Regions from separate parts of the Shewanella sp. T24-MNA-CIBAN-0130 genome, predicted to be linked through region 2. Evidence: riboswitches for the same ligand, from Rfam matches in the RefSeq annotation. Region 2 holds a riboswitch; the other holds the start of a gene.

Region 1 (12,557 bases), on a different contig from region 2:
TATATTGATATCGCACAGGCTTATTTAACCACCGATGCTGATGTCATCCTTGGCGGTGGCCAGCAATATTTCACCCCAACATTGCTTGAACAGTTCACCGCTAAAGGTTACCAACACATTAGTGAACTCTCCCAACTTGATTCGGTTCATCACCCGAAAGTATTAGGGCTATTTGCCGATGTACAGTTACCTTGGGGGATTAATGATAAAAAAGCGCATAAGCTCAGTCATATGACGCAAAAGGCACTCGATTTACTGTCGCAAAATAAGCATGGTTTTGTGTTATTAGTAGAAGGCAGCTTAATTGATTGGGCGGGTCACAGTAACGATATTGCTACCGCGATGGGTGAAATGGATGAATTTGCAGCCGCGATTGAAGTGGTTGAACAATTTGTTCGTCAAAGTAAAGACACCCTGATGGTTGTGACAGCCGATCATAATACCGGTGGGTTGTCAGTGGGCGCACACGACAAATACGAATGGCATCCTGAAGTACTGCATAAGGTTCAAGCTAGCCCAGATATGATTGCCACGCGTGCTATTGCCGCAGAGGATTGGCAGACCATAACCGCAACACTATTGGGGTTTACCCCAAGCGAAGTAGAATACACTCAATTGCAAACTGCACGTATGCAAGGTAATGAGCCACTTGCTATTGCACTGCGAAAATTAATTGATATTCAATCTAATACCGGTTGGACAAGTGGCGGCCATACCGCCATGGATGTTCAGGTATTCGCAGCGGGCCCCGGCGCCAGATTGTTTAGTGGCCATCAAGACAATGTTGATATAGCCAATAAAATGTTTAGCTTATTACCACAATCGGTACAAACGCCTTAATTGCTGCCTAACACAATCCCCGCTATCAAAGTGGGGATTGTGTTAATATCAGCAGGTATTTTATCACTAGCATTATGAGCAACCAACGTGTTAACAAATCCTTCTCAAGCCTTAATTAGAAACAGCAAATATTTTCATCAACATAATGTGTTAGTGCTCAACTATGAAGCTGATACTTTTGCGCATCAATGTCTTGAGTTTGCAGAGAATGTCACTGCCCTAGCGCTGGATTTTAATCATCACCTAACATTGTCATCCTATGCTAATAATAAATTGCAGTGCTATTTTGGCCATCAACTGCCTGACTCATTAGTTGATACAAAATTTGACACGGTTATTATTTACTTTGCAAAAGCTAAACCGTTAATGGGTTACTTACTGCAACTTGCGGCGCAGCATTTACGTATCGACGGCCAATTAATGATTGTGGGTGAGAATAAAGGTGGGATTAAATCAATTGATAAACTCACGCCTGATTATTACTCCCCCCCCATCAAACAAGATAATGCCCGTCATTGTTTAGTGTATGTCAGTTATTTAACTCAAGTAGCACCCAGGCTATCAATCAGTGATTGGGTAAGCCAATATTCATTAGATACACCACAAGGTAAACTGCAAATTTGCAATGTGGTAGGGGTCTTCAGTGAAAAGCGTCTCGATCAGGGCACCGAACTATTACTGTTGCATTTACCAAACAACTTGCACGGCAGAGTCCTCGATTTTGGTTGTGGTGCAGGGGTCATTACGGCGGCATTGCTAAAAGCCAATCCAAAGCTAGCCATGGAATGTATTGATATCAATGCGATGGCATTGCTGTCGTGTGAATTAACCCTTGCAGCCAATAATATGCACGCAAAAATCTATCCTTCCGATGGGTTTCATCAGATCGACGGCCAATTTGACGCCATTATCTCTAATCCACCGTTTCATGATGGTTTGGCCAGCACTACCGACATTGCTACCCAGTTTGTTAAAGCCAGCGCAATCAGTTTGGCGCCTAAAGGAGTCTGGCAAATTGTTGCTAATCGCCACCTGCCCTATGCTGATACCATTGCGACTCATTTTGGTAAAGTGAATGTGTTGGCTGAAAACAATAAGTACAAATTATATTTCCATCAACGTTAATCCCAAGATCGAACCTCCCGTGACACAGCTTCAGTTATGGACAACAAAGCTAGCTTACTGCTGGAAATGGAGATTAAAATCGGCTAAATTTACTGCAAGGTAAAATAGTGAACATTTTTGAATTTATGTCGTTACTATTTTATTTCCAGTATTGATCTGATATAAAAATAACAACAAAGGATGCTATGTTAGAGCCTTCACTAATCGCACTAAGCGCAGATAAAAGTAAAGCCGAATTACGCATAATTCCCAATACTCATGGTCCCGTGCTAGAAGAGGATATCAACGCCTTACTAACACAGGCAACTTTTGCAATGTTGTTTCCCATTGCCCCTGCCATTAATAAAGCGGTCACTGAAGTCAATGCGCTTTGCGGCCAAAATCTAGGGGATCACGAACTGTTTTTTGCGATAGCTGAACGTAAAGATGGTGCAGTGGACATCAATATCAATGACGATAAAATGCAAGCTAGTATGAAAATCACCTCAGCTTGGGGCGGTAAAGACATCACCCTATCAGACGTACTTAATACCCTCAAAAATCAAAAAATTAAAATGGGCTTAAGTAAACCTAACATTATGGGGTTAATGCAACGCTTATCGATTTTACCACCAGGGGAATGCTGTGAGGGCGTTATCGCCTGCGGTAAAGCGGCAGTGAATGGCGAAAATGCCACATTAACCCGTAAGGTAGCTCTGGCGCGAGAACGTTTATTACAACCTCAAGAACGTGAAGACGGCTCGGTCGATATGCGTAATTTAGGCGCATTAATTACCGTTAAGCCCACCGATATATTAATGATTAAGACCCCAGCAACCACTGGTAGCCCAGGATTCAATATCCATGGTGATGTACTGCAACAAATCACAGGTCAAGACAAACCCATGGAGCCCGGTACAGGCACCGGCTTACACCCTAAGGATCCAAACAAACTCATCGCCACAGTTCCAGGCCAACCGGTTGAAAACCGTCAAGGCATGCAAGTCGACGATATACTGCAAATTAAAGATGTTGATGTTCGCTTTGGCCATGTGAATTTTAAAGGTAGTATTTTAATTACCGGCGATGTGCATGAAGGGATGGAAGTCAAAGCCAGTGGTGATGTTACCGTCATGGGGTTTGTTGACTCAGCCACCATTGAAGCGCAAGGTGACGTTATTGTCAGCAAAGGCATCATTGGTCGGTTAATTAAAGACCAAGAGCTCAGTACCAAGATTACCGCCACCGGCCAAATTTGTGCCCAATTTGTACAATATTCTCATCTAGAAGCACAGGGCAATATTTTAGTCACTAAACAGTTGTTACACAGTCATTCAACGTCAGGAGGCTGCATTACCGTCAGTGATGCTCAATCACGACGCGGTGACTTAGTCGGCGGTAAAGCCACCGCGGCAAAGGGGATTAGGGCTATTGTGCTTGGCGCTAAAGCCAGTACCAAAACCGAACTATTTTGTGCTATGCATCAAGGTGAACTAAAGCTACAACTCAAAGAACTGGATGCCGGCATCAAAGGCATGGTTGTCGCCGGATTAGAACTCGAGGCCAGACTGCGTAAATTGCCCCCCAAAGCTGAATGGCAAAGTGATGCGGGTATGGTAGAGCAAGTCAAAATGATGCTTGACCAAAAGAAGCAGATGACCGAGGAGCAAACAAAGGAAGAAGTAGAATATAATCAAAATCTTATTGAAGTAGAAAATTACTATAATAATTACTTTATCAAAGCAGAAAAATACATTTTTAATAACGTGGAAATTCATATTGGCAATGCGTTTAATCGCACCCAACGCGAACATGCCTCATGTGTTGTTAAAAATGTGAATCAAGAAATTTCATACGATTACAGCAACCGTTAGCAGATTAAACCAACCCACATTGATTTACAGGTAACTATGCAACACATACATTGGCCCGCCATACTGCAATTTGATCAAGATGATGAATTAATGTATCTGGCAAACCACCAAGACTGGTTAAGCTTTATTTGCGCCAATCAATTTACCGTCTGCTTGCACGATAAACTGATCGACACCGCAGGTTGCATTTACCACATTGAAACCGCTGAACAAGTCGACGTTGCCAACAATAATGTGGCACAACTCCCCTACTTGGTGAAACAAGACCAGCAAATGAACGTACTGCAAATGTTGCCTCTTGTCCGTCAATTTGGCCAGTTTCAAGGCCATTGTTGCAGTGCAAAGATAATCTTTACGACCGTTGAACAAGGTATCGCCACCGTTGCCGAATTAGAACAGCTTTATTAAAAGCGTGACTTCCGCTTTAGATAACAGCCCATATCACAGCGTTTTTACTGTTATCAACCTTAACCTTACCGACGTAATGCTTAGCTTAATCACTCAGTCATAAACCTAAGATTAAAATTAAGATTAACGAATATAATTGTCGAACCCATTGAGCTAGTGACATCGCTCTGGCAAAATGCCCGATGCTCAACGTCCATAACCCCAGAGAATCCTTAATGGAATTATTAAATATTGAATGTCTAGGTAAACGTCTGCGATTAGAAGGCTCGATTGCGGGTTGGCAGCAACTTTATTGGGACAATCAACTGGTATCGCAAAAGTCTGCGAGTGCTTCCGACCAAGCCTTTCATATCCATTCATTTGAACTGACAACGCACACATCCGTCCCGACTGAAACCAATACTAACGATGACGAAACCGTTAAGCCAAGTATTGGTTCACTTCCAGTACGATTAGAAATCGATGTTAACTGGCAGCCATTCCAGCTTGATTACTGCTTATTAATTGATGATGAAACCATCACCCAAGGGCAAAGAACCGTTGAAGAGATTGAACGTCAAACCCCTGAAGTCGCCGCGGTAAAAACTCAAAAAATCAGTGTTGTTGGACTTGCATCATTAGGTTTTAAACTGTTAAAAAGTGCCAAAGTGGTTAAAGTCCTTTTTGCTGGAGCTAGTGTTGCAGCCTATTCTTGGCTATTTTCATTTCAATTTGCCTTAGCACTCATCGGTTGCTTAATGTTCCATGAATACGGTCATATTCGAGCAATGAAGCATTTCGGTATGAAAACAAAAGGTATCTATTTAATCCCTTTTGTTGGTGGCTTAGCGTTAAGTGATGAGCGGATCAACACCCGTTGGCAAGACGTGTATATTTCAATTATGGGCCCCACTTTTGGGCTGATTTTATCAATTATTTGTGTCGGACTTTATTGGATAACAGGTAACATATTCTTTGCTGGGTTAGCGGCATTCAATGCCCTGCTAAATCTATTTAATTTACTGCCCATTTTACCGCTTGATGGCGGCCATATTCTGAAAAGTATTAGCTTCTCCATGAACAGCTTAATTGGCCTGGTCGCCTGTGCCGCGGGTGCCGCTATAGGGGTCTTTATCAGCTATAGCTTAGGCTTAGCGCTTCTCGGCTTTTTGCTGCTTATTGGCAGTATCGAAATCATTGTCGAATGGCGTGGACGCCACCAAAGCCATTTATTACCCTTAGATCGTTACGGACAAATTTTCTCTACCGTATGGTATTTGCTCACAGTGGCAAGCTTAGTAGGTATTATTTGGTACTTTGCCGCTTCAGGCGACGAGATGTTGGCCATTCCACTGCAGATTTTAGGCAGCTAATTAACCGCCCATATAATGAGTTCCTATTACAACGTTTCTATTTCAGAGAACTCAAAACGGATAATAATAATGCCTGCAATATGCAGGCATTATTATAGCTGTTTTACAAAGCAACACCGAGAGGATTTAGTATCAAAACGGGGGGTTGATAACATCACATTAGTGGGTTATCGAAAACACCTTGGTCATCACCTTATACAGTTCAGTCCCTTGGTGAACTGACGCTGAAGCAAAGTGTAAAATTGGCACGCAATCCATGGGTAAACTAATGGCTTGATAAGCCTGTTCAGTGCCATAAAGATCAATGCGTAAAATATTCACCAATGGTTGCCCTGCTGCTAACGGCTCACCCAGTACCGCGCGATATTCGATTAAACCAGCTTTAGGTGCATGAAACTTTTTGTAGTCACATAAGTAACAACCAAATCGAGGCATATCTGCTGGAGTGACTTTTTCAGCAATCACACCACGATAACTTAAATAAGCCAATATGCCTTTGGCATCTTCTAACGCGTCGGCTAAATCAATTCGTTCTTGACTGGCGAGCTCTAAGGTAAATGCAGACACGGGTACCGAAAACTCACGACCTTGGCTCGCGGCATATTCGGTTAACTGCCACCATGGACAAAACGTGGCTTCATCCATCGCTCCGCCAAAACTATTAGGCATAATCAGCGTGTATGGGATCGAAAAAAATCTCGCCGCATCCGCATCATACTCAGGGCAATACAAATGCTTGCACGACTTAGGCCCAGTATGTAAATCAAGCACTATATCTGCTTGATGTGCCATGGTTTGTAAACTCACAGCCAACCGATGACCGGTAGAGAGCCCAAAAGGGAGCTCCAATCGAGCCTGACAAGCTCCAACCAACATTGAACGATAAGCCTGAAACAGTTCATTATCGTTTAAATGTTGATGCTCGGTATACCAAGCTTGCACCTTGATGTTGTGATCAAAATACTCTCGGTTCCAATTCACCCCAGTTATCGGATCAAACCGTCCTAAGGTAAACTCACCACTCTTTTGATTAATCCCTAATGGATTGGCCAATGGCGCAAGCGTAATATCACCTAGTACTTGATAACCTTCTAACAAGGTCATCAGTTGATAAATCACTGCATTTCCCTGCACTTCGGCACCATGAACATTGGCCTGAATATAAACGCTGGGCGAAAACAACTCACTGCCAGAGAATGTATATAACGGCACGGTCAATGCTTGCCCCGTCGCCAGTTCTCCGACCTGCACTGACGATTGTATTGCTTTAGTCATATGATGATACCAATCTCATTAAATATCTGGTCAGTTCAGAGTCTCTCAGGTTTTTCAATTCAAGGCGCATTGATGTAGAAATGGTTGTTCCCTTTTAAATCGATGCAACACAGAAGTGGAATACCTGAGAGACTCCATTCTGGCGGGTTTCAAAGTACTTTATGCTTCGTTAGATATTTTCAAAATACGACGGCATGGATGCTGGAGGTAGAGTAACGCAGGAGCTTGTTACCGAGAATAACTATTCGCTTCAATCATCTGCCTTGCCTACAGCACTTTGAACTCCCGCTGAAAGATCGCATATTTAATAGGATTGGTATTACTCAAACAGATTTTGATGCAAGGCATTAACCACTTGCGCCGCTTCCGACTCTGCCACTAGGACACATAAATTATGTGGGCTGGCGCCTTGGCAAATCATCCTTACATTATGGTTTTCCAGCACCTTAAATACGCGACTACAAACACCCGCAGTCGATGCAATACGATTACCTATAATGGCGATTAAGGCTAAGTTCTCTTCGACGCGAACACCACAATGCTGCGATAACTCTTGCAATAATGACTCACTTAACAAGCCGTGTCCGCTCGAATCAGAACCGGTTTTATCTAAGGTCAATGCCACGTTAACTTCAGAGGTGGTAATGAGATCCACCGAAATTTTATGTCGAGCTAAAGTCGCAAACGTTTCTGCTAAAAAACCCTGAGCATGTAACATTTGTAAGCTATGCAAGTTAAGTAATGTTTGATCGCGGCGCAATGCCACAGCTCTAAATACTGGGGTATCGTCTACTTGATGGCGGATCCAAGTTCCGCCCATTTCAGGGGCTTTACTTGATCCCACAAACACCTGAATTTTTTGTCTCACAGCCGGTAAAATGGTGGCGGGATGCAATACTTTAGCGCCAAAGGTGGCCATCTCAGCCGCCTCATTAAAGCTAATTTCGGCAATGGGACGCGCATTAGGGGCAAGCCGTGGATCAGTGGTATAAATACCGGCGACATCGGTCCAAATTTCAACCGCTGTGGCACGGAGCGCTTCAGCCAGTAATGCCGCCGAATAATCACTGCCACCACGGCCTAATGTTGTGGTTCGGCCACTGTCATCAGCTCCAATAAATCCTTGGGTGACAATGATATAACGAGCAAGTAAGGGTTTTAAAAAATCACCAGCAAGCGTTGAAATGACTTCAATCTGTGGTTCTGCACGGCCAAAATAGCTGTCGGTACGCAGCACCTGACGCACATCGAAATGATTTGAAGCGGTGCCTTTTTCCCGAATAACCGCTGAAAATAAAATCGATGAACATTGCTCACCCGTTGACAGCAATTCGTCCATAATCGCTTTGCTGCGATCAAGTTCTAACGATTCACTTAATACTGACATTCGGCTCAGAATTTTATCAATACTGGCCGCCACGTCTTGTGGACGGCCTAATTCATCGAGAATCGCATATTGAATTTGAGCAATTTGCTTAAGGAGTACTAGTCGTCGTTCATCGTTGACATTAGCTTGAGTCAGCTCAACTAATAAATTGGTGACACCACTGGAGGCACTCACCACCACGAGACGAGTGGCTTGGTTAGCCAAGACAATATTGGCACAACGACTCATAGAGGCGTAATCAGCAACCGACGTACCGCCAAATTTGGCTACGACTAATTCTGATGTGGCTATTTCAGGCACCACGGTTTCAAGAACAACAGTTTCAGAGATAATGCTCATACTGATGCCTCCGCAGTTTGCCAAAGACTAGAAAATAAGACGTGATTTACTAACATGATATACGCTCCGAACACACTACGTTCGAAGAGCCTGGTGCTAAGATAACGCACCCTTATAGAAGGGAAACAGCAATCATCACCAGAAGCTCTCCACCAAAAAAAGGTGACAATCGTTAGGATTCAGCCTAAACGACCGATATCAATGTTCGCCAAACAAACTGATACCTCGGCGCTAATCTCCATCATAAGTTGTCATCGGACTGGCATCCTCTCACTTACTACCTAGTTAACGCTCCTCTTCTGTTTCTCCCGAAGGAGAGCTGTTGAAAATAGCAACAAATGCCCTAACAAGTCAATCAACAAACCCAGTAAAAAAACACTGTTTTGATAAAAATATCTTTGTTGTTAGATAATCTGTCGTAGCGATAGCGGATCTGTCATTGTTCTATATTAGAAAAAAGCCAATATATACGCAAAAAAAACCAAATAACGCAATTAATCGAGACAATATATATTTTATTGTCTCGATTAATGACTCAAAACATTCAGTAGCGATTAAGCGCTCTAAATTAACCCAGCGCTCATCCAGTATAGAAACTAATCTCTGGCAGTTCATTAACCAGCCGTAATCGCTGATTAAATGCGCCCATTTCAACGTCAGGTTTGATGGTATCAAGACACGCAACCAGAGATATCAAACCTTGATTAACGTAATAAATTGCATGTTGATTAAACTCTCTTCCTAGCTCAACAGCCTGTTCTTTATCAATAAAAACTGCCCAGCTTTTTTCCATATGTGACCAATCAGCGGCCGCACCGATTAAGGCACGATAGGGCCGATTATACTGTTGGATTTTAGATTGAAGCTGATGATCAAGTAAACGATTTTGACTCGGTGAGAGGCTAGTCCCCCGGGGGTTATGAGCGGTAACTATAGCAAATGGGAAATCATTAGAAAGGCGTTGGGTGAACAAAAAATGAGTCGTTTGATATTCATACCACAATGTATCGATAACATTTTCCATAATATTTTTTCGTTAATTAAGCCAAAATGAGTCTAACAATTAGGTTAGATATCGAAAAGATTTGCGATCTAATCACCAGTTTAATACTTAAAAATCATTTATTATTATCAACTTAGTAATATTAATCTTTTATATACTTGACTGTTATATTAATTTTTTAACATTTAATTTGTTAACAAATGCCTAAAACGAGTACAATAGCATCACGCACTATTAAATCATTGTAGCAAAGTTGGCTACATACACCTGAAAATCTCAGCATATATTGTTGTGAGCGTGAAGATTTATTGATGTAAAGTTTACAGTCGTACTAAATTTGTTCTACATTTGATAAAACATTAATACGATTAAATAAGTTTGCGACAGGAAGGAACTATCTTTCTAAATGGCATTCATAGTAAGTAAGCCTAGGTGCAACAAATTTTACACCACTTTTTACACCATCATGCATAAGTGTAAACGCGTACCTTAGCGTAATGGCAATTAGTTAACGCAAGCAGACTCAGTAACCCGCATTAAGCGTTACGTCATCGAGTTTATAGAGAGTGTTTAATTCAGGGTAGACATAGATAAACACCCAAAAATATCGGAATAATAGCGCATATGTTAACGCGCTATTGCAATCTATTAGCACACCGTGGCTAGAATCGAATTTTATAAAATCAGGTATATATTATGCAAAATCCGCACATTTTAATTGTTGAAGATGAAGCAGTAACTCGTAATACATTGCGCAGTATTTTTGAAGCTGAAGGCTATGTTGTCACCGAAGCCAATGACGGCGCAGAAATGCATAGAGCCATGCAAGAAAACAAGATAAACCTTGTTGTTATGGACATTAACTTACCAGGTAAAAACGGCTTATTATTAGCACGTGAACTACGTGAAATTAATAACATCGGTCTTATTTTCTTGACCGGTCGAGATAATGAAGTTGATAAAATTTTAGGGCTTGAAATTGGTGCAGATGACTATATCACTAAACCATTCAACCCTCGCGAATTAACGATCCGTGCCCGTAACCTGTTAACTCGCGTTAATAATGCGGCGGCGGAAACCGAAGAAAAAGGTTCTGTTGAGTTTTACCGCTTTAACGGCTGGAGCCTAGAAATTAATAGCCGCTCTTTGGTTACTCCACAAGGTGAATCTTACAAGCTACCACGCAGCGAATTTCGTGCGATGCTTCATTTTGTTGAAAATCCAGGCAAGATTTTAACTCGTGCTGATTTACTGCTAAAAATGACCGGCCGTGAGTTAAAACCCCACGACCGCACTGTTGATGTGACGATCCGTCGTATCCGTAAGCACTTTGAAAGCTTACCTGACACGCCAGAAATCATCGCGACTATTCACGGTGAAGGCTATCGTTTTTGTGGCGACTTAGAAGCTTAATCCGCTTAAGTTAACCGTTTAAGTTAACCGCAATAAAAAACCAGGTGGGTCTCACCTGGTTTTTTATTGTCTGCTTTTTAGCTAATCATTTAAAAATATATCGCTTATTTTAACTGTTGATCTAAAAATGCCGCTAATGATTTATACAAATGATTACGTACTTTCTCACCGCGCATTGAATGCTTAGACCCCGGGTAATCCATCATCTGGAACAATTTACCTTCATCTTGTAATGCCTTATACACTCGAGTGCTGTTTTCAAACAGTACATTGTCATCAGCCATGCCGTGATACATCAATAAGCCCGACTGATAATCTTTGACGTAAGGTAAAATACTGCTGGCGTCGTAACCTTGTTTGTTGGTTTCTGGGTTGCCCATATAACGTTCAGTGTAATGGGTATCGTACAAACGCCAATCGGTTACGGGTGCCCCCGCTATAGCGGCTTTAAAATAACCTGGCGCCTTAAACTGACTCATTAACGCCATGTAGCCGCCATAACTGTGGCCATAAATGGCAATGTTATCACCATCAACGAAAGGTAAACTGCGTAAGTAATCTACCCCGACCTTTTGGTCACTCACTTCCGCATCACCCATATTTTGATAAATCACATGCTCAAATTGAGTACCACGATGAGCCGAACCCCGGTTATCTAACTGGAATACAACATAACCTTGCTGCAGTAAATACTGAGTAAAATAATCCGCTTCGCTCCAGCTATTGACCACTAACTGCGCATGCGGCCCACCGTATACCCTGACCACAACCGGATACTGTTTAGCTGCATCAAAAGGAACCGGTTTAAATAATCGATACTGCAGTGCTTGGTTATCTTCAGCGGTTACTTGACCAAACTCAGGCATTTGCCATAAACCCGCATAATCATACAGAGGATGGTTGTTATCAATTTCATTTTGCTCAACCCAAGCTAACTGCTTGCCAGTATCATTGTGTAAACTTATTTGTGGCGGTTGCTGTAAGCTACTAAAGTAATCTAAATAAACCGGCTTTTTATCCGCAAATACTGCCTCATGCATACCTGATGCTTGGCTAATTCGCTCAATGGAGTCCATACCTTGTTTCAAGTTAACCCGATACAAATGACGCTCGACCACGCTGTTTTTACGACCGCTAAAATATACCCAGCCCGTGGCTTCATCGACAAATTCAAGCGCATCGACCGCCCAATCACCTTGGGTTAACTGTTTAAGTTGCTTACCTTGTAAGTCAAATAAGTACAGGTGATGAAAACCATCACGTTCAGAGCCCCAAATAAAGGCCGATTGTTGCTTGAGAAAGTGCAAGTCATTGTTTAGGTTAACCCAAGCGTTACTGTGTTCTTCGATCACCGTTGTTACTTGTTTCGGTTTGGTTATCGAAGCTATGCGTAAGTCCAATGTTTGTTGATCGCGGCTTTGCCATTGAAATGACACCCGTTGACTGTCTGGCAACCAATCAACACGAGGTAAATACATGTCTTTTTGTTTGCCTAAATCAATCCAGTTTATGCTTCGATCTTTTAAGCTAACCACTCCCAACTCAATCTCAACGTTAGCTTT
Region 2 (12,557 bases):
GCTCTATACGCTTGCTGGCACCCTGGAGTTTACCGATCGCGGATTCCTGTCTGGTCTTGATGCCTCTTTGCACCCAACGCTGATGATAATCTTCGGCTTGTTGATTGCCGGCTTGGGTGTAAAAGCGGCTTTGATCCCCTTGCATGGCTGGCTACCTCAGGCCATGGTTGCCCCTGCGCCCGTAAGTGCGCTGCTGCATGCCGTTGCTGTGGTAAAGGCGGGCGCATTTGGCATAATACGGGTGGTTTATGAAGTATATGGCATTGAGTTCGCTAACAGTTTGGGGCTAACCTTGCCCCTAGCGACACTGGCTGCTGCGACCATAATTTATGGCTCGCTGCGTGCCTTATTTCAGGACGAACTTAAACGTCGACTCGCATTTTCTACCGTCAGCCAAGTGTCCTATATTGTGCTAGGCATAGCGCTTGCCAGTCCTATCGCGACGCTGGGAGGTCTGATCCATCTAGTGCATCAGGGGGTGCAAAAAATCACCCTTTTTATGTGCGCAGGTAACCTCGCCGAGACCCTAGGAATTCATAAAATCAGCGAGATGAACGGGGTTGGACGTCGGATGCCTTGGACCATGGCGGCATTCACCATTGGCGCCTTCGGTATGATAGGTGCGCCGCCGCTCGCAGGTTTTTTTAGCAAATGGTATCTAGGGCTGGGGGCATTGGACGCTGGGCAAGGCTGGGTGATATATGTTCTGGCGGTAAGTAGTGTCCTCAACGCAGCCTACTTTTTACCCATATTGTATACCGCTTGGTTCAAGACCCCTCCCGATAACTGGCCGGCCGAACGATCTTTTGGAAATAAAGAGACCGCTTGGACATTACTTCTCCCCCCCGTGGTTACCGCGCTGTTGACATTGGCTTTGGGGCTTCTGGCGTCTGCACCGTTTAACCTATTGGAATGGACTCGATTAATTGTAAGTCGAGGATTTGCCTAATGAACGCCATAGTGAGTGTATTCCTACTTTTATCAGCACTAGGCTTGCCGCTGCTGTTGGCGTTCCCTGCACTGCACACTCACCTACCTAGGCCGATACATATGGCGCTGTTGCCAGCTGTTATGCTCGTGTTTATCCCTGTGGATTTGGCTATTGAACTGCCCTGGTTTTGGCAGGGCGCTGGCTTGGGTGTCGACGCGCTATCCCGCTGGTGGCTGGCTATGTCGGTGGTGGTGTGGGGCGTTGGAGCAGCCTTTTTTCCTACGCCAGCCAAACGTAATATCTATAATCCACAGACTAGTTTATTGCTATTATTTATGGTGGGGCAGATTGGCGCAGTGCTGGCGACGGATATGATGGTCTTCTTCAGCTTTACGACTCTGATGAGCTACTCGTGTATTGGCCTCTTGCTTGCTCATGGTGATGAAGCTACGCGCCGCGCTGGGCGGATATATTTGGTGCTACTGATCCTGGCAGACATCCTGCTATTCGAGGCCATGATGATGGCCACAGCAACAACACAATATCTGGACTTCGCCACCTTAGCCAAAGCAATGACGCTATCAAAGTCATCCTCTTTTTATCTATCGATGGTCATTGTCGGCATCGCCCTCAAGGTAGGAGTGTGGCCATTACATCGATGGCTATCTCTGTCTTATTACTCGGTTCGGCCGGCGATGGCGCTGCTATTGTGGCTCGGCCCCGTCGCCACTGGCTTGCTTTGTGGCCTGCGTTGGTTGCCGTTGGGTGAACTTGCCGCACCCATGGCTGGGGCCGTGCTGATAGCTATCGGCTTTGCGACAATCCTTTATGCCATGCTGTCGGTTTTGTGGGTTCAATGGAAACAGCGACTTATCTGTGTTTTCTTCATTTCGACGGGAGGCGTTGTTATAGGCTTGGGGATGGGGTTGATAGAACCTGCCCTATGGAACCAATATGGAGGCTCGGCCCATGTCATCGTTGCCTCTCTAGGATGGGGGCTGGCATTGATGACAGCTAGGTTAGAATGGTTCAAGGATAGAGGGGAAACATCCGCATCGAGCAATGAGAACCTCACAGAATTGACTATAGAGCGCTGGTTTGATGCCTTCATTCGTTGGGGAAGGTGGATGGGAAACGAGACTTTGCCAGAACTGCGTGCTTCATGGTTTGCCAGATGGAAGGGATTCTGGCAAAAGCGAGGCTGGCAAAACGCGTTCGACACCGGTGAATACTTTTTGCAGCGTTGGTCAATTGCGACCACTCTATTGTTACTCTTAGTTCTTGTGATTCTGGTTCTTTTGCTGCTGGATGCTATGTAGACCCAGTAAGATAAGTTACTTGATAGAACATAATAAAATTGGCTTAGATCCCGAAGTATCCCACGAATTTAATAACATGCTTGTGGATCCTTGATTAAATCTTGCAACGTCTTAACTCCTACTAGCCAGTGAGATTTCAGCCGCTTCAAATACTTATATTTTTAGGCTCTTAAGCTTCAACATTATTTTGATAGCTTATTTTATCTCATCTGTTATGCCAAGTTGAGATTATACCGACCAGACAAAACCCATTTTGTGTTCGCTTGCTGTGTATAAAAACGCTTTCATTAGTACTGATCTTTTCAAGCCCAAGTAAGGTATTAATATAGCGGTAAGCAACAGATAGATTAAAGAGTAAATAAATCGTTACAGTGTCGCCAAAAAGATAAGTTTACCCTGATGTAAAAAACTGAGTTTTTACTCGAATTTGCGTATGTTAGATAAGCATACATAATCTGATTCGACCAGTAGCAATGGTTACGACTTGTTACCGAGACCAAACTTAAATATAACATAACCAAGGAACGACCTTATGCCAATTTACCAAGCTCCTCTTCGTGATTATCAATTCATTCTGTCTGAACTGCTTAATGTTTATCAACAAACTGATTTACGCGGCTTTGATGAATTAGATGCAGATCTCACTGATGCAATTTTACAAGGTGTCGCCGACTTCACTACCGACATCATGTTGCCTCTCAATGCTAGTGGTGACTTGGAAGGTTGTAAACTGGTCGATGGCAAGGTCATTACCCCTTCTGGTTTTAAGCAAGCTTATAAGCAATATGTAGAAGATGGTTGGGCCACATTAACTTGCGATCCTGAGTTTGGCGGCCAAGGTCTGCCAGAAGTTATTGGCACATTTGCTACCGAAATGAAAACGGCTACTAACATGGCTTTTGCTATGTATCCAGGGTTAACCCATGGTGCTTATTCGGCTATTCATGTGCACGGCAGTGATGCATTAAAGCAAAAGTACTTAGCCAAGCTAGTCAGTGGCGAGTGGACCGGCACCATGAACTTAACCGAGTCCCATGCTGGTACCGATTTAGCGTTACTTCGCACCAAGGCTGTCCCAGCCGGTGATGAGCTTTTTGCCATTAGTGGTGAGAAAATTTTTATATCATCTGGTGATCATGATCTAGCCGAAAATATTATTCACTTAGTATTAGCTCGCCTGCCTGATGCGCCAGAAGGCGTTAAAGGGATTTCGTTATTCGCAGTGCCTAAGTTTTTAGTCAATGCCGATGGCAGCCTAGGCGAAGCAAACACTCTGAGTGCGACAGGCCTTGAACATAAAATGGGAATTCACGGCAACTCGACTTGTGTAATGCATTTTGACGGCGCAATAGGCGAATTAGTTGGCGCAGCGCATCAAGGCTTAAAAGCCATGTTCACCATGATGAACCAAGCGCGTTTAGGTGTCGGTATTCAAGGTTTAGGCGTATCCGATATTGCTTACCAAAATGCATTGGTCTATGCCAAAGATCGTATTCAAGGCCGCGCCTTAAGTGGTGTTAAACAACCTGAGAAAGCCGCAGACTCTTTGTTAGTGCATGGTGACATTCGACGTATGTTGTTATCACAAAAGTCTTTCAATGAAGGTACACGTGCGCTAATGGGCCAACAGGCGTTATGGCTTGACCAAGTAGAACGTCATGCAGACCCTGAAAAAGCTAAACAAGCTAATGCACTTGCCGCCTTGTTTACGCCTATTGTTAAAGGCTTTGTCACCGACCAAGGCTTTAAAGCTTGTGTTGATGCCCAGCAGGTTTATGGCGGGCATGGGTATATTAATGAATGGGGTATGGAGCAGTATGTGCGTGATATTCGTATCGCGATGATTTACGAAGGCACAAATGGCGTACAGGCTCTCGATTTAGTTGGCCGAAAATTACTGAGCGACAAAGGCGCAGCATTAACGGTATGGTCGGGCATGGTGAAACAGTTAATTCAAGAAAACGCTAGCAACGAAGCCATGAAGCCTTATATTGCAGGGTTAATGGATGCGGCGGGCGATCTTGAAAAAGCCACTGGCTTTATAGTGCAATCAGCCAGCAAAAACCCAGACCTTATTGGCGCAGCATCAATGCCGTATATGCAACTCTTTGGAATTACCGCACTCGCTTGGATGTGGACCCGTGTGGCGGCAACATCATTGGCCGCATTAGAGGCTGGCACTGAAGAAGCCGAGTTTTATCAAGCTAAGCTTAATACGGCAAAATTCTTCATGAGCTACTGGGGCAGCCAAACTCGCAGCCTACGCAAACAAATTGAGTCTAGTAGCGCCGATATTGTCGATTTCGCAGAAGCCGACTTTTAATCACGGTATGATGCTGTCAAAACAACCGTAAAAAATCCTAAAAAAAACCGCTTCAATATCCATTGAAGCGGTTTTTATTTTATTCTGTCGCAGTAATTAAGTGTTAATCCCACAAAAATTCGCGAAAATGTTTACGGCAAACCGACTCGTAACTTTCATTACCGCCAATCTCAACTTGCTCACCTTCGCGCATTGGATTACCTTCATGATCAAGGCGAACCACCATGTTGGCTTTACGGCCACAATGACAAATGGTTTTCAGTTCGACTAGCTTGTCTGCCCACGCTAATAAGTAATGACTACCCGTAAACAATTCACCTTGAAAATCATTGCGCAAGCCATAACATAACACCGGGATATCGAGGTTATCTACAACATGTGTTATCTGCCTGACTTGGGCTTTACTTAAAAACTGACATTCATCAATCAATACACAGTGAATTTTTTGCTCATGATTCGAAGTCGAAATTAACTCAGTTAAATTATCGGTGCTACCGAACACCTGTGCCTCAGTTTCAATACCAATACGCGATGCCACTTTACCAACACCATAACGATTATCTATTGATGCCGTCATCACTAACGTGTGCATACCGCGCTCACGATAATTATAAGAAGACTGCAGTAATGACGTTGATTTACCGGCATTCATCGCCGAATAATAAAAATACAGTTGCGCCAAAGTTAAGCGTCCTAATGTTTAGCCAGATAATATCGTCCATATTACCTTTTCTAGCATCGTAATGAAAAACAAAAATGGCGTATTCGTTACCCATACGCCATTTTTTCGATGTGACACAAAGTGAGGCCATTCAGCTGAACAAGACCATCATTTACAAAAAGCAACCTTATTCATATCGCGCATTTTCTAGCCCAAAAGCGCAGGATCACAATACTGATCACAAATAATATCGAGCAACAAACAAGCCCGGCCATTAATGAACCGGTAAAACCAAGTACGATATAACCCACTAAACTAACCAAGGCCGCAATAAGTGCATAAGGCAACTGAGTCACAACATGGTCAATATGATGGCAACTGGCTCCGGTTGATGACAAAATCGTGGTGTCTGAAATAGGCGAACAATGATCACCAAATACAGCACCAGAAAGCACCGCTGCCAGCATAGGTAACATCATAGTGCTATCACTGCCCATCGCCATATCGGCCGCTATCGGTAGCATAATGCCAAAGGTGCCCCAACTCGTTCCGGTTGAAAATGCGGTAATACCAGCTAATAAAAATAACATTGCTGGTAACAAAGCAAATGGAATGTTGTCAGTAGCCAAACTGGCCATGTACTTACCGGTTTCAAGCTGACCAATTACGCTGGAAATAGTCCAAGCAAATAATAAAATGTAAATTGCAGGTAGCATTGAACGTGCACCAACAGACATTCCTTTGAACAGCATAGACAGCTCAACTTTCTGCTGGAACGCTAACAATACGGTGACAATCAATCCCACTAAAGATCCAAAAAATAGAGAAAAACTGACGTCTGTATTTTCGAATGCGCCTAACACACTAAACACTTGGTCTTTGGCTACTAATGCCTCAGCGCCACTGGAAACCATAAAGTAAACGGTCGCAAACACTAATATGGCGATAGGTAAAAACAACCCAATCACTTTACCGGTGTCAGCTTCCGGTAAATCGGTCACGGCGCCAGGTGGCTTGCCTTTTGATTCATCAAATAAGTTACCTCGAAGTGCATTCAATTCATGCTGGCGCATTGGACCCACATCTAAGCCAAAAATCGCCACACACACTAATAACAGTAACGAGAACAACGCATAAAAGTTCATTGGGATCATTTGAATGAACACACTTAGATGACCAGAATCAGCAAAACCATGTGCCGTTAAAATACCGCCAATGAGCGCAATAATATATGCACCCCAGCTCGATACAGGAGAAATAACGCAAATAGGAGCTGCTGTAGAGTCAAGAATATAGGCGAGTTTAGCGCGTGAAATATGATATCGGTCTGTAATAGGTCGAGAAATAGAACCCACAACTAAACTGTTGAAGTAATCATCAATAAAGACTACACAACCGAGAAAAATGGTCATTAACTTTGCATCACGCTTATTACGAATGCGCAGTTTGGCCCAATCGGCAAACGCTCGAGCCGATCCACTCACGGTGATCAGCGCAGTGATCATCCCAAGTACAATTAAAAACCCTAGAATATAAACATTCCATGAACTCAGCTCACCGTCTTTCCAGACAAGCTGGCTAGCGGTTTGCACGATATACTCACCCGTTCCAACCAGCGAAAACTGAGTGAGTAATAAGGCACCAAAAATAATACCTAAACCTAAGGATAATAAAACTTTACGGGTTAAAATGGCTAACGTAATTGCCACAAGAGGAGGCAATACAGAAAGAGCCGAATCGGCATAACTTGTCATCATAATAGTTAATTTATGTCTTCGCTGGATACGAATGAAGCAACACTAGAAATAAGACTAAGCATACACAGAAAGCATATGCACAACTTACTAGTAGCACTCCACAGCAATACCCATTTAATATGAATATCATTATTTTTATCTTATCGATAAAAAACACCATGACAGTGCAGTCCCTTTCAAGAACTGCCCCAACAAATGCGCTTGATAGACCCATTTGCTTCGGCATTGCATCCTTTTATGTTGAATTATTGGCATCACCCAATTCAACATGACTTTTATGCAACGCACCTCTACTTTTGTTGTTTGCACTTAAAGCTCATTACAAACAGCGCGAACATACAACCATAAGTAGCATATGCAATGCCAGTAAAAAAACACTTAACGGAAGTGCAAATAACAATAACACCAATTTAAACTACAACCTCTTAGCATTAATGTAACGTTTTTACATAAAACACACGCTAGCGTAACGGGCACAGAAATAGCAACGGCATACAAGCGTCGACATTTGGACAGAAACCTCTTTTCAAGATCAGGATAGATCCAGTAATAATCCAAAAGTAATCCAATAAAAAGGTTTCTACCTTATGAGTAGAAACCTTTTAGAATCAATCGACAAGACGCTCAATAACACTTCTACATCAGTAGCCATTGCTGACTAGATCAACTCGCATCTCTCTAATTTAAGCCCGATTATACGAGATTATTCAGTGCTGGTACCGCTTCAAATAAATCGGCAACCAGTCCATAATCAGCCACTTGAAAAATAGGTGCTTCTGGATCTTTATTAATCGCTACAATCACTTTTGAATCTTTCATACCGGCAAGATGTTGAATCGCACCAGAAATACCTACCGCAATATACAAGTCAGGTGCGACAATCTTACCCGTTTGACCCACTTGTAAATCGTTTGGCACAAAACCAGCATCCACAGCCGCACGAGATGCGCCAACAGCCGCGCCTAGTTTATCTGCCAATTGCTCTAATAAAGCAAAGTTCTCACCGTTACCCATGCCACGGCCACCAGACACAATAATGCCTGCATTACCGAGTTCAGGACGGACTGATTCAGTTAACGATTGAGATACAAATTCAGTGCGGGCATCAATTGCTTGGCTTAAGTTTATCGCTTCAGCACTGCCTGTTGAGGCCGCAGCATCAAAGGCACTTGAGCGCACAGTCATGACTTTCTTGGCATCCAAGCTCTGAACTGTAGCAAGTGCATTACCAGCATAAATAGGGCGTACAAAAGTGTCACTGCTTACCACTTCAATCACTTCAGAAATCTGAGCAACGTCTAATAATGCTGCCACACGAGGTAAGGTATCTTTACCTACGCTCGAAGCCGCAGCCAAAATGTATTCGTAATCCGCCGCTATTTCAACGACCAGTTTTGAAACATTTTCAGCTAATTGAGCACCATATAATGCCGCATCTGCTACTAAGACTTTACTCACACCCGCTAAACTTTGTGCTGCACTTACCGCGGCAGAACAATCAACACCAGCAACCAATACATGAATATCACCACCAATGGCTGCAGCAGCGCTAACCACTTTAGCCGTATCAGTTTTCAGACTGATATTATCGTGTTCTGCTAATACTAAAATGGTCATATTAGATCACCTTCGCTTCATTTTTTAACTTATCAACTAGCTCTTCAACAGAAGACACCATGATGCCTGCTTTACGCTCAACAGGAGGCGTAACGCTTAGTACCGTTTGATGTGTCTTTAAGCTCACACCAAGATCTGCTACCGTCATTATCTCTAATGGCTTACGCTTAGCCTTCATAATATTAGGTAATGAAGCATAACGAGGCTCATTCAAACGTAAGTCAACCGTAACAATCGCAGGTAATGGCATTTTTAAGGTTTGTAACCCACCATCTACCTCACGGATAACCGTAACAATATCACCCTCAACGTTGACTTCTGATGCAAATGTTGCTTGTGGCATATCAGTTAAAGCCGCTAACATTTGTCCAGTTTGATTGTTATCGCCATCAATTGACTGCTTACCAAAAATAATTAATTGCGCTTGCTCTTTTTCTTGCACCGCTTTTAAAAGCTTTGCTATAGACAACGGCACTAGCTCTTCATCGGTTTCAATATGAATCGCTCGGTCTGCACCTAATGCCATTGCTGTTCTTAATTGTTCTTGCACCGCTTTAGAACCAACACTCACTACCACAACTTCAGTAGCAATACCGGCTTCTTTTAAGCGAACAGCCTCTTCTATCGCAATTTCGCAAAATGGGTTTAACGCCATTTTAAGGTTTGTCATATCAACACTTGTGTTGTCAGCTTTTACTCTGACCTTCACATTGGAATCGACTACGCGTTTAACTGGCACCAATACTTTCATAGGGTTTCCTTCCTACACCTTCAATGCATTTGGACAACACATTGGCGTTTGCCAATGCAAGATGGGTTAACTTTACGTTCTGTTAACGTGAACGTCAATCAAAGTCAAACGCTTGTTTACATATTTTTTGTTGTTATGGTGGCAATCAAACTAAACAAACAGAGTTGAATTAGGGCTTAATGAGAACGCTGAGTTAAATTTTATTTCATAAACAGATAATTTAATTTGATTCAATGCCAAATAGTTTCTATTATTACATCTATATTCAGTATTTATTTAGCTGTATTGGTAATAATTAGACAAATAATCTGATTTATATCTGATTTAGATTAAGAATAACGACTAAATAAACCATCAGTGGCACTGAAACGTTAATAACTTTATATCTTATAACTGTTTATTTTTATAAATCAATCATTAGGAAACTACATATCATGAGTGACTTTTTACACATATTAACCCACGGTCGCCGTTTTAAAGCTGCAGTAAAAGAATTGTCGCTTGATGATTTGCGTGAAGCCGCTGCAAAATTAGAAAAAATTATTGCCGAACGTCAAGAAGAAGAGAAATTAGAACTCGAAGCTAATGCTGAGCGTAATGCACGTATTGCTGAAATTCTTGCCCAAATTCAAAACAGTGGTTTATCAATTGAAGATTTAGGTGAAGTTACCTCTTCAGCTAAAACGTCGACCAAAAAACGTGCGCCACGTCCACCAAAATATCAAATCACCATTGATGACAAATTAATTCAATGGACTGGTCAAGGGCGTATGCCAACCGTATTCAAACAACAAGTTGATAGCGGAAAGAACATGGCTGAATTTTTAATTCCTGGTATGGAATAATTTTTCTGACTTAATGGTTAACAACACAATTACCCCTTAAATTTGAAAAGAGCTTACTTCGGTAAGCTCTTTTTTTATGGCCTTTAATCGCTTTATCATCGCCATCAGACAAGGTAAACTCACCCTTGTTGATCCATTTCCCATTAATAGAAGGTTACGGCTATGACTTTTCCTCTTAAACCTATTTTTATTATCTCCGGTATCGCATTATTATTGAGTGCTTGTGCAAGTGATTACACATTCAAAAGTAATTTAGACAGTAAAAATATCAATGATTACTTTAAAGCCAGTGATGTCCAATTATACGAAGGTAACCAACTACCAAAAGGACCGTTTGCAGTATTAGGCTTAGTTGAAGGTGAAGCCTGTCAAGAAAGCAGCCAAGATGCACCGCCACAAATGGCCGTTGCACGTACTAATGCTAGAAGAGCAGCAGCCGATTTGGGCGCTAATGGATTCGTGGTTAAAAGTTGCTTTATTCTTGCAGAAGCGGACACCAGTTGTTTTAGTCGTGCACTATGCGTAGGTCAAGCCATTAAAACGCCTACAGAAAAATAATAACTCAATATAATATATTGGTAGCCTGTAAATGATGAGTGCCCATATAATACTCATCAAGATTTTTTATATTTTATGTCTGATTTCCTTTTTATGTTTAATCCAGGTATTGCATGACACAAGGTAACGATCAACACGGTCAAACAGATCCTATAAATAACAGATCTCGCGTTCCATTTAGCAGCCAATTAAATGCTGTTGCAATATGCCGAACACCTTATAAACAAAAGTTTGGTATTCCGCGTCAGCCCGGCTTAGTCGATGTGGTTGGTTATATTGAATTTGAACCTGCTTTTAATCACATTGATGCCGTCAGAGGGATAGAACAAAACTCGCACTTATGGTTATTATTTTGTTTCCATGAAAATATAGCACAAGGCTGGAAAACGATGGTACGCCCTCCCCGTTTAGGTGGTAATGAAAAATTGGGCGTATTTGCCACACGCTCAACGTTTCGCCCCAATGGTATTGGCCAGTCAGTGGTCAAACTCCATGGCGTGGTTCAACGCAAAGGTAAAGTCTGTTTAATAATATCGGGGATGGATTTATTAGACGGTACTCCTATCATTGATATTAAACCGTATATTCCTTTTTCTGATGCCATTGTCGATGCAAAAAGCGGCATAGCCCAAGATGCTCCCGTACTTATTGCGGTAACTTATACCGCAATAGCGCTGACACAAATAGCTCAATATGCTGCTATAGAACAATACCAAGGCTTAGCCGAATTAATTAACGGGGTATTATCTCAAGACCCGCGACCCGCTTATAAAAAAAATAAAGATGACCCCAAATTATATCAAGTTGCATTGTACGATTTAGATATTTTTTGGCATATCACTTCTCAAGGTATCGAAGTATTAGAGCTTAAACCGACCAAAGTGACATTATTAAAGGATTAAGCCAATGACAGACATTGATTACCAAGCTCAACACAAAAAACGTTTGTCATGGATGCCATGGCTGTATTTTTCGCTTAAAACAAAACATTTAGCATGGGCAAAGCCCTGGCAAGATGACATTCAGCAGCGGTTGCGTCAGCTTGAAACCATTCATATTGGTGAACAATGCTTTATAGCGCCACAAGCTCAGCTTTTTGCCGAACCCAGTAGAGACATCAGCATTGGAGATCAATGCATGATTGCCGCCGAAGTGTTTATGCATGGTCCAATCACCCTAGGCAATGAAGTGGCCATTAATCATGGTTGTAGCTTAGATGGCGGCCGCAACGGCATCAAAATTGGCAGCCAAACCCGCATAGCTAATAACGTGACTATATATGCCTTTAATCATGGCATGTCACCCGACACCCCCGTTTATCAACAACCCGCAACATCAAAAGGTGTCGTGATTGGCCAAGATGTATGGATTGGCGCTCAAGCAGGCATTGTTGACGGTGTGACCATTGGGGATCATGCTGTTATTGGTATGGGCTGCATTGTCACAAAAGATGTTCCACACTACGCCATTGTTGCTGGTAATCCTGCCCGAGTCATTGGCGATAGACGTAAAAAATAACCTCAAATTGGAATAGAAGATGAGCTAAATCGACAAAAACGGATTGACTTCAAGTCTGCAATATCAAACTTTCCATTTGTTTACCAACAAGGCGCATTGATGCGTCAATAGCGTGCCTATAGCAATTTAACGTCTACGTGAATACAACACAGATAGCAGGACAAAGAGTGGTTTGATAACCGTTTATTATCCGGCGCGGAAGTTAAATAATAATATCCCGCCATTAAAGCACCACAAAGCCTACTTTTGAGTCGAATTAGCAGGTGACATCATTGAA

Evidence for each region. A riboswitch is a leader RNA that binds a small molecule or an ion and turns the genes downstream of it on or off. The one in region 2 is predicted to bind lysine.
Region 1: it holds a riboswitch for lysine, as region 2 does, so the genes downstream of both, lysC (lysine-sensitive aspartokinase 3) here and AAEZ02_RS11615 (Na+/H+ antiporter NhaC family protein) in region 2, are expected to answer to the same signal.

Annotation. Positions count from the first base shown of each region.
Region 1 covers NZ_JBEOPP010000033.1:18,556-31,112, forward strand. The annotation lists gene AAEZ02_RS13675 (alkaline phosphatase) at 1-840, shown strand, start outside; gene AAEZ02_RS13680 (methyltransferase) at 928-1,965, shown strand; gene AAEZ02_RS13685 (flagellar assembly protein A) at 2,151-3,818, shown strand; gene AAEZ02_RS13690 (DUF4144 family protein) at 3,855-4,226, shown strand; gene AAEZ02_RS13695 (site-2 protease family protein) at 4,442-5,578, shown strand; gene AAEZ02_RS13700 (succinylglutamate desuccinylase/aspartoacylase family protein) at 5,738-6,853, opposite strand; gene lysC (lysine-sensitive aspartokinase 3) at 7,173-8,579, opposite strand; lysine riboswitch at 8,714-8,886, opposite strand; gene AAEZ02_RS13710 (DUF3293 domain-containing protein) at 9,160-9,603, opposite strand; gene arcA (two-component system response regulator ArcA) at 10,279-10,995, shown strand; gene AAEZ02_RS13720 (S9 family peptidase) at 11,100-12,557, opposite strand, start outside.
Region 2 covers NZ_JBEOPP010000025.1:22,167-34,723, reverse strand. The annotation lists gene AAEZ02_RS11635 (complex I subunit 5 family protein) at 1-949, shown strand, start outside; gene AAEZ02_RS11630 (proton-conducting transporter transmembrane domain-containing protein) at 949-2,250, shown strand; gene AAEZ02_RS11625 (acyl-CoA dehydrogenase C-terminal domain-containing protein) at 2,783-4,573, shown strand; gene AAEZ02_RS11620 (thymidine kinase) at 4,677-5,255, opposite strand; gene AAEZ02_RS11615 (Na+/H+ antiporter NhaC family protein) at 5,426-6,991, opposite strand; lysine riboswitch at 7,075-7,292, opposite strand; gene AAEZ02_RS11610 (electron transfer flavoprotein subunit alpha/FixB family protein) at 7,685-8,608, opposite strand; gene AAEZ02_RS11605 (electron transfer flavoprotein subunit beta/FixA family protein) at 8,610-9,359, opposite strand; gene AAEZ02_RS11600 (H-NS histone family protein) at 9,794-10,204, shown strand; gene rcsF (Rcs stress response system protein RcsF) at 10,367-10,762, shown strand; gene tsaA (tRNA (N6-threonylcarbamoyladenosine(37)-N6)-methyltransferase TrmO) at 10,876-11,664, shown strand; gene AAEZ02_RS11585 (acyltransferase) at 11,669-12,280, shown strand.